Regions from separate parts of the Limnohabitans sp. 103DPR2 genome, predicted to be linked through region 1. Evidence: riboswitches for the same ligand, from Rfam matches in the RefSeq annotation. Region 1 holds a riboswitch; the other holds the start of a gene.

Region 1 (5,980 bases):
AGTTGGCAGCCAAGATGGCGGCTTCTGTGGCGTGCTTCAAACCTTCTGCGCCCATCATGCGGCAATACATCCAGCTGATGGGCAGCACGGCAGCATTGCCCAAAGGCGCCGCAGACACAGCACCTACGCCGTTGACTTTCAAGCCGCCGGTGGCATGACCTGGCAGGTAAGGGACCAAATCTTCGACCACACAAACAGGGCCTACACCTGGGCCGCCACCGCCGTGCGGAATGCAGAATGTTTTGTGCAAGTTGAGGTGGCTCACATCGCCGCCAAATTCGCCAGGCGCTGCAACGCCCACCAGCGCATTCATGTTGGCGCCGTCCACATAAACGCGGCCGCCGTGTTGGTGTACCAGTTCGCACAGCGCTTTGACTTGCGTTTCAAAAACACCATGCGTGCTGGGGTAGGTGATCATGACCGCCGCCAAATTGGCGCTGTGCTGTTCACACTTGGCTTGGAGGTCCGCCATGTCGACATTGCCTTGCGCATCGCAAGCCGTCACGACCACTTGCATACCCGCCATTTGAGCGCTTGCGGGATTGGTGCCGTGGGCGCTGGAGGGGATGAGGCAGATGTTGCGATGGCCTTGGCCCTTGGCTTCGTGGAAAGCTTTGATGACCAACAAGCCAGCGTATTCACCTTGTGAGCCTGCGTTGGGTTGTAAGCTGATGCCTGCGTAGCCGGTGGCTTGGCACAACCACTCGCGTAGCTGTTCATCTAGCAGGGCATAGCCCTTGAGTTGATCGGCGGGTGCGAAGGGGTGCACGTTGGCAAACTCAGGCCACGTGATGGGAATCATCTCGCTGGTGGCATTGAGCTTCATGGTGCAAGAGCCCAGCGGAATCATGCTGCGATCGAGGGCCAAATCTTTGTCGCTCAACTGGCGGATGTAGCGCAGCATGCCTGTTTCGGAGTGATAACGATTGAACACAGGGTGCGTGAGGTACGCACTGGTGCGTCGCAAGCCAGTAGGAATGAGGCTGGCGCGACCCTTCTCAAAAGGTGTCCAGTCGGGCAGGGCTTGGCCACCTTCTGCAAAGCTAGACCAAAGGGCTTCAATATCGTTGCGCGTTGTGGTTTCGTCCAAAGACACGGCAATGCTGTCGGCTGAGAGCTTGCGAAGGTTCATGCCTTTGAGCAAGGCTTTTTGTAACACGGCATCTGTGCGTGCGCCGGTGATCACTTGCAAAGTGTCGAACGCAGATTTGTGCGCCAATTTGCAACCCAGTTGTTCTAAGCCCTCTGCCAAAACGGCTGTGTAACTGGCCACGCGTTGCGCGATGCGCTTCAAACCGACGGGACCGTGATACACAGCGTACATGCTGGCCACCACGGCGGGCAAGACCTGTGCCGTGCAAATGTTGGAGGTGGCTTTTTCGCGGCGAATGTGTTGCTCGCGGGTTTGCAAAGCCAAGCGATAGGCTGGGTTGCCATGTGCGTCGACACTCACGCCCACCAAGCGGCCAGGCATGGAGCGTTTGAAATCGTCACGACACGCAAGGTAAGCTGCGTGCGGGCCACCGGCGCCCATGGGCATGCCAAAACGTTGGGTGGTGCCCACCACAATGTCGGCATCCAATTCGCCGGGGGGTGTGACCAAGGTGAGGGCCAACAAATCTGCGGCAACGATAAAGGCGGCTTGCGCAGCGTGGGCCTGTGCAATGACATCTTTCAAATCGTGAATCATGCCCGCTGTGGAAGGGTACTGCGCGACCACTGCAAAGTAGTCGTGTTGCTTCATCAACTCAGGCGCAAAGCCCACCAACACATTCAAGCCCAATGGCGCAGCACGTGTTTGAATCACCTCAATCGTTTGCGGATGGCAATCGCCCGCCACAATGATGTTGTTGCTTTTGGATTTGACCGATCGTTTGGCCAGGGTCATGGCTTCGGCAGCTGCTGTGGCTTCGTCCAGCATGGAGGCATTGGCAATGGGCATGGCCGTTAAATCGCAGACCATGGTTTGGAAATTCACCAAAGCTTCCATGCGGCCTTGGCTGATCTCGGCTTGGTAGGGCGTGTAGGCCGTGTACCAGGCTGGGTTTTCCAAAATGTTGCGAAGGATCACGCCGGGTGTGTGATTGCCGTAATAGCCCTGGCCAATGAAACTTTTGAGAATCTTGTTTTGTTGCGCCATGGCTTTGAGCTCTGCCAATGCGCTGGCTTCAGTCACTGGCGCAGGCAACTTCATGGCTTGGCTGCGCGCAATCGAAGCTGGCACGATGCTTTCAATCAAAGCACGCCTAGATGCCACACCAATGACGGACAACATGTGATGCTCATCTGCTTCACTGATGCCAATGTGGCGTGCAATGAATTCACTGTCGTTTTCGAGTTGGCTTAAAGGGGTGGCAGATGACATCAACATGGTAGGGCTTTCAAACGCAAAGTTCGATCAATACAAGCAACAAAGTTTCAATTCAGATTTCAGTGGGATGCCGCAAACGCTGTGTACGCTGTTTCGTCCAACAACGCATTCACTTGAGATGCATCTGACAACTTCACTTTGAAGAACCAACCGGCACCCAGGGGATCGGTATTGGCCAAAGAGGGATCTTCACGCAGGGCTTCGTTCACTTCTGTAATTTCACCGCTGATGGGCATGTACACATCGGCTGCAGCCTTCACAGACTCGACCACGCCAGCCACAGCTTTCTGTTCAAAGCTACTGCCAACTTCTGGCAACTCCACAAACACCACATCACCCAAAGCGTCTTGCGCATGGTGCGTAATGCCCACAGTGGCCACATCGCCTTCAACCTTGATCCACTCGTGCTCTTCGGTGTACTTCAAACTCATTTTTCTCTCCTTGAATAAATTAATTGGGGTCAGATCAACATTAATTATCGGGGTCAGATCACAATTGTTGGGTGCTATTTAGCCGCGGTAATAACGATTGGGAACAAAAGGCATGGCACTGACCGTCATGGGCACAGCTTTGCCGCGCACCATGGCATTCACAACCGTGCCCATTGCAGCATTGGCTGCGTCCACATACCCCATGGCCACAGGCACATTGGCGGTGGGACCTAGCAAACCACTGGACACTTCACCGATCTTGACGCCCTGCAAGCTTTGCAGTTCCACATGTTCGCGAACGGGCACACGTTCTTGCGCAATCAAACCCACACGTTTGCGAGTCAGGGGATGCGTGCCATCCAATTGGCCCAACACGATGGTGGCACCAGGGAAACAGCCAGCGCGTGCGCCGCCTGTGCGACGTACTTTTTGAATGGCCCAGTTGAGACCTGCTTCGATGGGTGTGGTGGTGGTGTCGATGTCGTTGCCATACAAACACAATCCCGCTTCGAGGCGCAGGGAATTGCGAGCACCCAAACCAATGGGCTTCACTTCCACTTGCGCTAACAAAGCGCGGGCGAACGCATCCACTTCGGTGTTGCCGACAGAAATTTCAAAGCCATCTTCACCGGTATAGCCAGAGCGTGTGATGAACAGATCCGCACCTTGCCATTCAAACGCTGCGCCAGTCATGAACACCAACTTTTCAACGCCTGGCACCATGCGTGACAAAGCATCAACCGCTTTAGGACCTTGCAAAGCCAAGAGGGCGCGCTCGGGCATGGGAATGACTTTGCAACGCGAACCAATGCGCGCTTGAATGTGCGCAATGTCGCCCGCTTTGCATGCACCGTTCACAATCACAAAAATATCGGTGCCACGGTTCACAAACATCAAGTCGTCAATGATGGTGCCTTCGTCGGTGAGCAGCAAGCCATAGCGCTGCTTGCCCACTGGCAAATCGATTACATCGACAGGCATCAAGGATTCAAATGCCGCAGCAGCATCGGGACCGACCAAACGCAATTGACCCATGTGCGACACATCAAACAAGCCCGCTTCGGCGCGTGTGTGATGGTGCTCTGCCATCAAACCCATGGGGTATTGAACAGGCATGCTGTAGCCCGCAAAGGGCACCATGCGTGCGCCAAGTTCGATGTGCAAAGCATTAAGGGGGGTGTTGAGCAAAGCGGTGTCAGCGGACAATTCAATTCTCCAAGGGCAAAGTAAAACCATGACCGAAATCATGGGTTGCCCTCGCTGTCCGCTTTACCTGAGCGATTCGCCGGTTGTGTCTTTCGGGGGAAAGACTCACTGCGGGTTGCGCCTTCGGTGGAGGGTTCGACCGGATGGTCCGCCCTCTCTCTCCAGTGAGGATGCGTTGCTAAACAAAGTTAACAACGTTTGTCAGTCCTGGGTACCTGAGCGTTCAGAAATATAAAAATTTCCTGCGCCTTCGGTGGCAGTCTTTTACAAGCCTGCACTCTCCTGACGGCTCAAATTATAAACAGGTCTTTTGAACCTGCCAGCACTTTTTACATGCCTGAGTAGTTGGGTCCGCCACCGCCTTCTGGTGTGACCCAGACGATGTTTTGCGTAGGATCTTTGATGTCGCAGGTTTTGCAATGCACACAGTTTTGCGCATTGATTTGCAGGCGATCGGATTGGTCTTCGTTCTTGACGTACTCGTAAACGCCAGCAGGGCAATAACGCGCCTCGGGGCCTGCAAATTTGGCCAAGTTGATGCCCACCGGCACGCTGGCGTCCTTCAAGGTGAGGTGCGCTGGTTGATTCTCTTCGTGGTTGGTGTTGCTGATGAACACACTCGACAATCGATCAAACGTGAGCTTGCCATCGGGCTTGGGATATTGAATGGGTTGGCATTCGGCAGCAGGCTTGAGGTAAGTGTGGTCGGCCGCTGCACGGCGAAGCGTCCAGGGCACATGGCCGCGCAACACAAATTGCTCCACACCGGTCATGAGCGTGCCCACTGTGCGGCCTTTTTTGAACCACTGCTTGAAGTTGCGGGCCTTGTTCAACTCGGTGTGCAACCAGCTGTTCTCGAAAGCTTCTGGGTACGCGCTGAGTTCGTCATGCGCGCGTCCAGCTTGCAATGCGTCATAGGCCGCTTCGGCTGCCAACATGCCAGTCTTGATGGCTGCGTGGCTTCCTTTGATGCGGCTGGCATTGAGATACCCCGCATCGCAACCTACCAAGGCGCCACCTGGGAACACTGTTTTGGGCAAAGACAAGAGTCCGCCTGCCGTAATGGCACGCGCACCATAAGAAATGCGTTTGGCCGGCGCAATGCCTTTGGCCTCGTCGCCTTCAAAGTACCAACGGATGTTGGGGTGCGTTTTGAAGCGTTGGAACTCTTCAAAGGGGCTGAGCCAAGGGTTGGTGTAATCCAAGCCCACCACAAAACCCACCACCACTTTGTTGTCTTCCATGTGATACAAGAAAGAGCCGCCGTAAGTGTTTTCGTCTAAGGGCCAACCGGCGCTGTGCAAAGCCAAACCAGCTTTGTGACGTGCAGGGTCAATTTCCCAAAGTTCTTTGATGCCAATGCCGTAGCTTTGTGGATCTTTGCCATCGTCCAATTTGAATTTGGCAATCACTTGCTTGCCCAAATGGCCGCGTGCACCTTCGGCAAACACGGTGTACTTGGCGTGCAGTTCCATGCCCAATTGGAAATTGTCGGTGGGCTCGCCATCTTTGCCGATACCCATGTTGCCAGTGGCCACACCCTTGACGGAGCCGTCGGCGTTGTACAAAACTTCTGCCGCTGTAAAGCCAGGGAAAATTTCCACGCCCAAGGCTTCGGCTTGTTCGCCTAACCAGCGGGTGAGGTTGCCCAAGCTGATGATGTAGTTGCCATCGTTGTGAAAGCAGGGTGGCAGGGCGAAATTGGGGACGCGTGTGGCGCCGTTTTCAGTGGTCATCAAGAAGATGTCTTCCGTGACCGGTTGATTTAAAGGGGCGCCCATTTCTTTCCAGTTGGGAAAGAGTTCAGTCAGGGCAATGGGGTCCATGATGGCGCCCGACAAAATGTGCGCGCCGGGCTCGGAACCTTTTTCCAACACCACCACAGAAACTTCCGTGCCTTTTTCTTGGGCCAATTGCTTCAAGCGAATGGCCGTTGACAAACCTGCTGGGCCACCGCCCACAATCACCACGT
Region 2 (5,980 bases), 1.3 Mb from region 1:
AGCACTCTGGCCAAGGGCACTTCCGACCTTGACTTAAGAGAGACCCAACCAAAGCGGGCATTGGCATTGAGCGCCGGCGTCATTGGCAAGGCCACCAAATCAGGCGCCAGCGCGCGAACAGCCAAGACCACGGCCTGCGTGCTTCTGGCCACATCCAACAAACTCGATACTTCTTCGCAGCGCAATTGGATGAGTTGATCTGGGTGCGCTTGTGCACCATATTTTTCAGTCAATAGGCGCGCCACCTCATCACTCAAGGGCGTTGATGCAATGGGGTAATCAAGCAGTTGCTCAAAGGTGACTTGCTTCAGTTTGGTCAGCGGATGTTTTTTGTTGCACATGAAAGTTCCTGGCAACTCACACAAGGGCTCTACTTTCAAATCAGTCGATGGAGTGAGTGAGCGAATGTCCAGGATCAACGCATCCAACAATCTCTCCCTGAGTTGTTGAACCAACAAAGTGGTGGCACCCCTTGCAATTTCCAAACGTGCGCCGGGACATTCATTGGCTACATAAGTTAAGAGGGGGGTCATCCACAAAGCGCCCGGACCCGAGCCCAATCCCAACTTCAGTTGGCCATGACGTCCTGTTAACAGGTGCTTGCTGCTCTGCTTCAAGTTGTTGGCGGCATCCAGTAATTCGCGCGCTTGCCCCAGGATGTGATGTCCAAAGGGCGTCAGTTCATTCTTGCGCCCCACTCTGTCAAACAAGGCTTGTCCCAGTTCGTCCTCCAGAGATTTGATACTCCGGCTGAGGGCGGGCTGCGTGAGGAACAGCCTTTCAGCCGATTTGCTGAACGAGCCATTGGCGGCCAATTCGATGAAGTGCTTCAGTTGGACCAAGGTCATCGGTTTTTTCCATGCATTTAAATCATGCTAATGAATATTATTATGCATTTGACTTGGATTCAAGCCATTTTTAGGATGAGGGCACTATTTATCCAAAAGAGGAGACAAGAAATGAACGCAGTGGTTGAAAAATGTTTCAAGAGTGCATCCGCAGTTGTGGGCATGTTGCTCGTGGCCGGCACCGTCTTGGCGCAAACCTACCCCTCAAAACCCGTCACGTTGCTGGTGCCCTATCCAGCCGGTGGTTTGTCTGACGTGATTGCCCGCACAGTGAACAACACCTTGTCAAAAAATCTGGGACAGCCCGTGATTGTTGACAACTTGGGCGGAGCAAGTGGTGCCATTGCAGCACAAAAGGTTTTGAACTCACACTCTGACGGTCAAATCATTTTCCAAGGTTCGCCCAACGAATTGATCTTGGCACCCTTGGCGATTTCGGCTGTCAAATTCAAGAGCGAAGATTTCCGTTTGGTGCAAATGATTTCTACAGCACAGATTGCTTTCTTAGCTCGCAAAGATTTGCCTGTGAACAATGTCGATGAATTCTTGGAATATGCGCGCAAAGAAGCCCAGGCTGGCCGCCCCATCACATACGCCAGCGTGGGACCTGGCTCTTTTTACCATTTGCTGGGTGAGCATTTGTCCAAAGTGACCAACATTCCCATGACCCACATTCCTTACAAGGGTGGCGCACCCGCTAACCAAGATTTGATTGGTGGCCAAGTTGATATTTTCTTAGCGCCATTTGGCAAAGCATATGAAGAATTGCAAAAGCAAGGCAAGATCAAAATTTTGGCCATGCTCAACAGCGAGCGTCTGGATTCCGTCAAAGCTTATCCTGCAATTTCAGAAAGCAAGTCACTGAAGAACTTCACTTTCAATATTTGGACAGGCTACTTTGTCAAAAAAGACACACCAGAAGCCATTGTCCAAGTTTTGCATAAAACCATCACGGACTCTCTGAGTGATTCCGCTGTTCGCAGCGGCCTGGAAGCCAACAGCCAACTGGTTGCCAAACCCTTGTCATTGCAAGCCGTTGACAAAGCTTATGCAGATGGCACCGCACAGTTCCGCGCCATTGCCAAGTCCATCAACTTGCAACCGCAATAAACATGACCTACTTGCGCGAAGCGCTCACAGCCCGAGTGGGTGAGTTCATCCAACTGCGGCGAGACATTCACCGCCACCCCGAGTTGGCGTTTGAAGAACATCGCACCGCTGAGTTGGTGGCGTCCAAGCTTGAGTCTTGGGGCTACCAAGTGCACCGCGGCTTGGGCGGCACCGGTGTGGTGGGCACCCTCCAACGTGGCACCAGCACACGCAGCTTGGGCCTGCGTGCCGACATGGATGCCCTGCCCATTCAAGAGGCCAGTGGCGCCGAATGGTCGAGCACCAAGCCCGGTCTGATGCATGCCTGCGGCCATGATGGCCACACCGCCATGCTGCTGGCGGCCGCCCACGAGTTGGCGTTGAACAGCGAGTTTGATGGTGTGCTGCACCTCATCTTTCAACCGGCCGAAGAAGGCGGTGGCGGCGCACTGCGCATGATGCAAGACGGTCTGTTTGACTTGTTCCCTTGCAATGCCATCTTTGCCATGCACAACATGCCTGGCGTACCTGTGGGCAAATTTGTGTTTCGCAGTGGCAGTGCCATGGCGTCCAGTGATTACGTCACCATTCGCGTGAATGGCACAGGCGGACATGGCGGTATGCCGCATCGCGCTGCCGACTCTTTGGTCGCTGCAGCGGCCATCGTCATGGCTTTGCAAACCGTGGTGTCTCGCAATGTCGATCCACTGCACACCGCTGTGGTGACGGTGGGCTCCATTCAAGCTGGCAAGGCCAACAATGTGATTCCCGCGTTGGCCACACTCGAATTGAGTGTTCGCGCTTTGGACCCGGGTGTTCGCAAATTGCTCGAGCAACGCATCAAAGCCATTGCCACATCGCAAGCCGAAAGCTTTGGCTGCATGGCCGAAGTCGACTGGAAAGAAGGCTATTGCGTGTTGGTGAATTCAGAAAACGAAACCAATTTTGCAAGGCAAGTGGCTTTGGATTTGGTCGGCGCTGAGCGCGTTGTTTTAAATGGTCCGCCTTTAACTGGCAGCGAAGATTTTGCCTTCATGCTGGAAAAAATTCCTGGCAGTTATTTGCTCATTGGCAACGGTGATGGCGAATCCGCGGGCGCGTGCATGGTGCACAACCCTGGTTACGACTTCAACGATGACAACATTGCAACAGGCTCTGATTATTGGGTACACTTGACGAAGGAATTCTTCAAGTCTTAATTTAAAGATTCGATTGACATCGGGAGAGATTGCTCCAGAAGCAACGCCGAAGGAGCAACCGCCCCGGAAACTCTCAGGCAAAAGGACCGATGTCATCTTTCATTCTGAAGAGTGGTTTGCGTTTTCGTCCGCAAACCCACCGCAGGAGCAAGCAACACCCCAGCGTGTTGTGAATCTCTCAGGTCCAAAACAGAAGGGGCGCCAAAGGCACAGATGTGTCATGGCCCAACCCTTTGACGTTTTGAAAGATCTGAATCATGAAAACTATTGCCATTGTGGGCGGCGGCATCACCGGCGTCACGACTGCTTATGCACTGGCCAAGCGGGGCTTCTCTGTCACCTTGTTTGAGCGTCACCGCTATGCCGCCATGGAAACTTCATTTGCCAATGGCGGACAGTTGTCGGCCTCGAATGCAGAAGTTTGGACCCACCCCTCCACCATCATCAAGGGCTTGAAGTGGATGCTCAAAAGTGATGCACCACTGCTGGTCAATCCCAAACCCAGCTGGCACAAAATTTCTTGGTTTGCAGAGTTTATGGCTTCCATGACGGCTTACGAAAAGAACACCATTGAAACGGCCAAACTGGCTGTTGCGGCACGTCAACATTTGTTCGCTTGGGCAGAAGCTGAAAACATTGATTTTGATTTAAAGAAGCAAGGCATCTTGCACATTTACCGCGACAAAAAAGGCTTTGACCACGCTGGCAAAGTTTCTGAAATGTTGGCCAAGGGTGGCTTGCCACGCCATGCGGTGACCCCCGAAGAAATGAAAGCCATCGAACCCACTTTGGCTGGCCAATACTACGGCGGCTATTTCACAGAAAGTGACTCTACGGGAGACATCCACAAGTTCACCAACGGTTTAGCCATGGCTGCAAAGCGTTTAGGTGTTCGCACTTTGTATGACCAAGACGTCACCAACATTCAAAGCGACAACAACCAAGTCAAGATCAGTGTAGCCCACTCAGATGCGCCTACCAGCATTCATACGTTTGACAGCGTGGTGGTGTGCGCAGGCGTTGCCAGCAACCAATTTGCTTCACAACTGGGTGACCGCGTCAACATCTACCCTGTCAAAGGCTATTCCATCACGGTCAATTTGAACGACGCTGAAAGCCAAGCAGGCGCACCGCAGGTCAGCTTGCTGGACGACGAAACCAAACTGGTTACTAGCCGTTTAGGCGAAGACCGATTCCGTGTGGCGGGCACGGCTGAATTCAACGGCTACAACCGCGACATTCGCGCAGACCGCATCAAGCCATTGGTCGATTGGGTCAACCAATGCTTCCCCAAAATCAACACCCGCTCCGTGGTGCCATGGGCTGGCTTGCGTCCCATGATGCCCAACATGATGCCCCGCGTGGGTCGTGGCAAAGCTGCCAATGTGTTTTACAACACAGGTCACGGTCACTTAGGTTGGACATTGTCTGCCGTGACGGCAGACATGGTGGCGGAAGTGGTGGCGGCTCAAGCTTCTGCTGAGCGTGCCACGATCATTTCAGGATCGACCAACCTGGCACGTGTGTCCACGTAATAACCGCCGTATTCGGTGTACTTCAAGACAGCACATTGACATGTGCTGCACTTGAAGACGTCGCAGCGGTTGTAGGGAAAGTAGTCCACTGCAATAGGCGCGTTCGGTGAGTCGTAGCGCGTGCCCTTGGGATGGAATTCTTCGAAGGTCAATTCCATTTGGCCTTCGGCTAGTTCTTGCCTAAGAGTGCCTGCAGCTTGCATTTGGTCAGCGGGCCAGCGTGCGTCGGGTACGCTTTCCCAGCCTTTGCAGATTTTCAGGGCGCAGGTGCAGTGATGCGGTGCTTGAGCAGCCAGTGCTTTCAGCTGTTCCGCTTTGAAGGGGTGTTCATTTGACATGCCTCTATTTTGCGCGATGCAAGGGACAACCCGCCACGGACATGTCAGCCCTCAAAATGTTGCCATTCGTAGAGTCTGTGCAATACAAAGTTTTGCGGTCTTTGCCACCAAATGCCATGTTGGTGAGCGACGCGCCTTTGGGTCCCGTCAGAATTTCTTCGGGTTCCGCCCAATGTGACAGCACCCACACATAAGCCAATCCTGGATTGGCCACCAGCAGTCGACCACTTTCATCCATGGCCAAACCGTCAGGACCACTCGGTCCATAGGAAGTGAAAAACTGCCCTACTTTAGACACACTGCCATCGCTCAACAAAGGCATGCGCCACACAGAATTTCCGCGCGTTGCAGCGACAAACAAAAACCGCTCATCGGGTGACAACACGATGCCATTGGGGCTGGGCACATTGTTCAGCAACAGGTCTAACTTGCCATCGGGCGACAGTCTGTACACCCGCCCAGAGGGGTCGTGCATGCCGGTTTGCCCTTGGTCTGTGAAATACACATTGCCCCGGGCGTCCAGCACCAAATCATTCACACCTTTGAAGCTTTCGCTATTGCGGCGCTCAAGGAAAGATTTGACACGCCCCGTTTGAATGTTCAGGCGCATCAAACCGTTTTTGTAATCGGTGACCAGCAACTCGGTCTCGCTTAGAAACTTCATGCCATTGGGCTCACCATCCCATTGCGCCACCAAGTCCCACTCTCCTTTTGGATCAATTCGAAACACACGGCCAAAAGGTATGTCGGTGACGTAGAGGTTGCCATGCGTGTCAAATACCGGGCCCTCCAAAAATGAATCCGCCAATCGCCCGCCCTGATTCACATCGGCCCATTCACTGCGCACGCCAGTCTGCCTGAATTTCTCAGGCATGGCGCTAAATATTTCAAGAGGTCGAATGAGTGGATTTTGAAGTATGAGCATGTGGCAACCTAAAGTGCATTGTCACTCTTTTTTAATGCCCGCAGCC

The links. A riboswitch is a leader RNA that binds a small molecule or an ion and turns the genes downstream of it on or off. The one in region 1 is predicted to bind glycine.
Region 2: it holds a riboswitch for glycine, as region 1 does, so the genes downstream of both, L103DPR2_RS05130 (D-amino acid dehydrogenase) here and gcvT (glycine cleavage system aminomethyltransferase GcvT) in region 1, are expected to answer to the same signal.

What each region holds. Positions count from the first base shown of each region.
Region 1 covers NZ_CP011834.1:2,345,993-2,351,972, reverse strand. Annotated here, with positions in the region: gene gcvP (aminomethyl-transferring glycine dehydrogenase) at 1-2,371, opposite strand, end outside; gene gcvH (glycine cleavage system protein GcvH) at 2,431-2,802, opposite strand; gene gcvT (glycine cleavage system aminomethyltransferase GcvT) at 2,881-4,038, opposite strand; glycine riboswitch at 4,053-4,183, opposite strand; glycine riboswitch at 4,201-4,303, opposite strand; gene L103DPR2_RS11240 (electron transfer flavoprotein-ubiquinone oxidoreductase) at 4,338-5,980, opposite strand, start outside.
Region 2 covers NZ_CP011834.1:1,039,596-1,045,575, reverse strand. Annotated here, with positions in the region: gene L103DPR2_RS05145 (LysR family transcriptional regulator) at 1-848, opposite strand, end outside; gene L103DPR2_RS05140 (tripartite tricarboxylate transporter substrate binding protein) at 960-1,958, shown strand; gene L103DPR2_RS05135 (M20 aminoacylase family protein) at 1,961-3,136, shown strand; glycine riboswitch at 3,147-3,235, shown strand; gene L103DPR2_RS05130 (D-amino acid dehydrogenase) at 3,394-4,671, shown strand; gene L103DPR2_RS05125 (hypothetical protein) at 4,605-5,009, opposite strand; gene L103DPR2_RS05120 (SMP-30/gluconolactonase/LRE family protein) at 5,014-5,934, opposite strand; gene L103DPR2_RS05115 (Bug family tripartite tricarboxylate transporter substrate binding protein) at 5,956-5,980, opposite strand, start outside.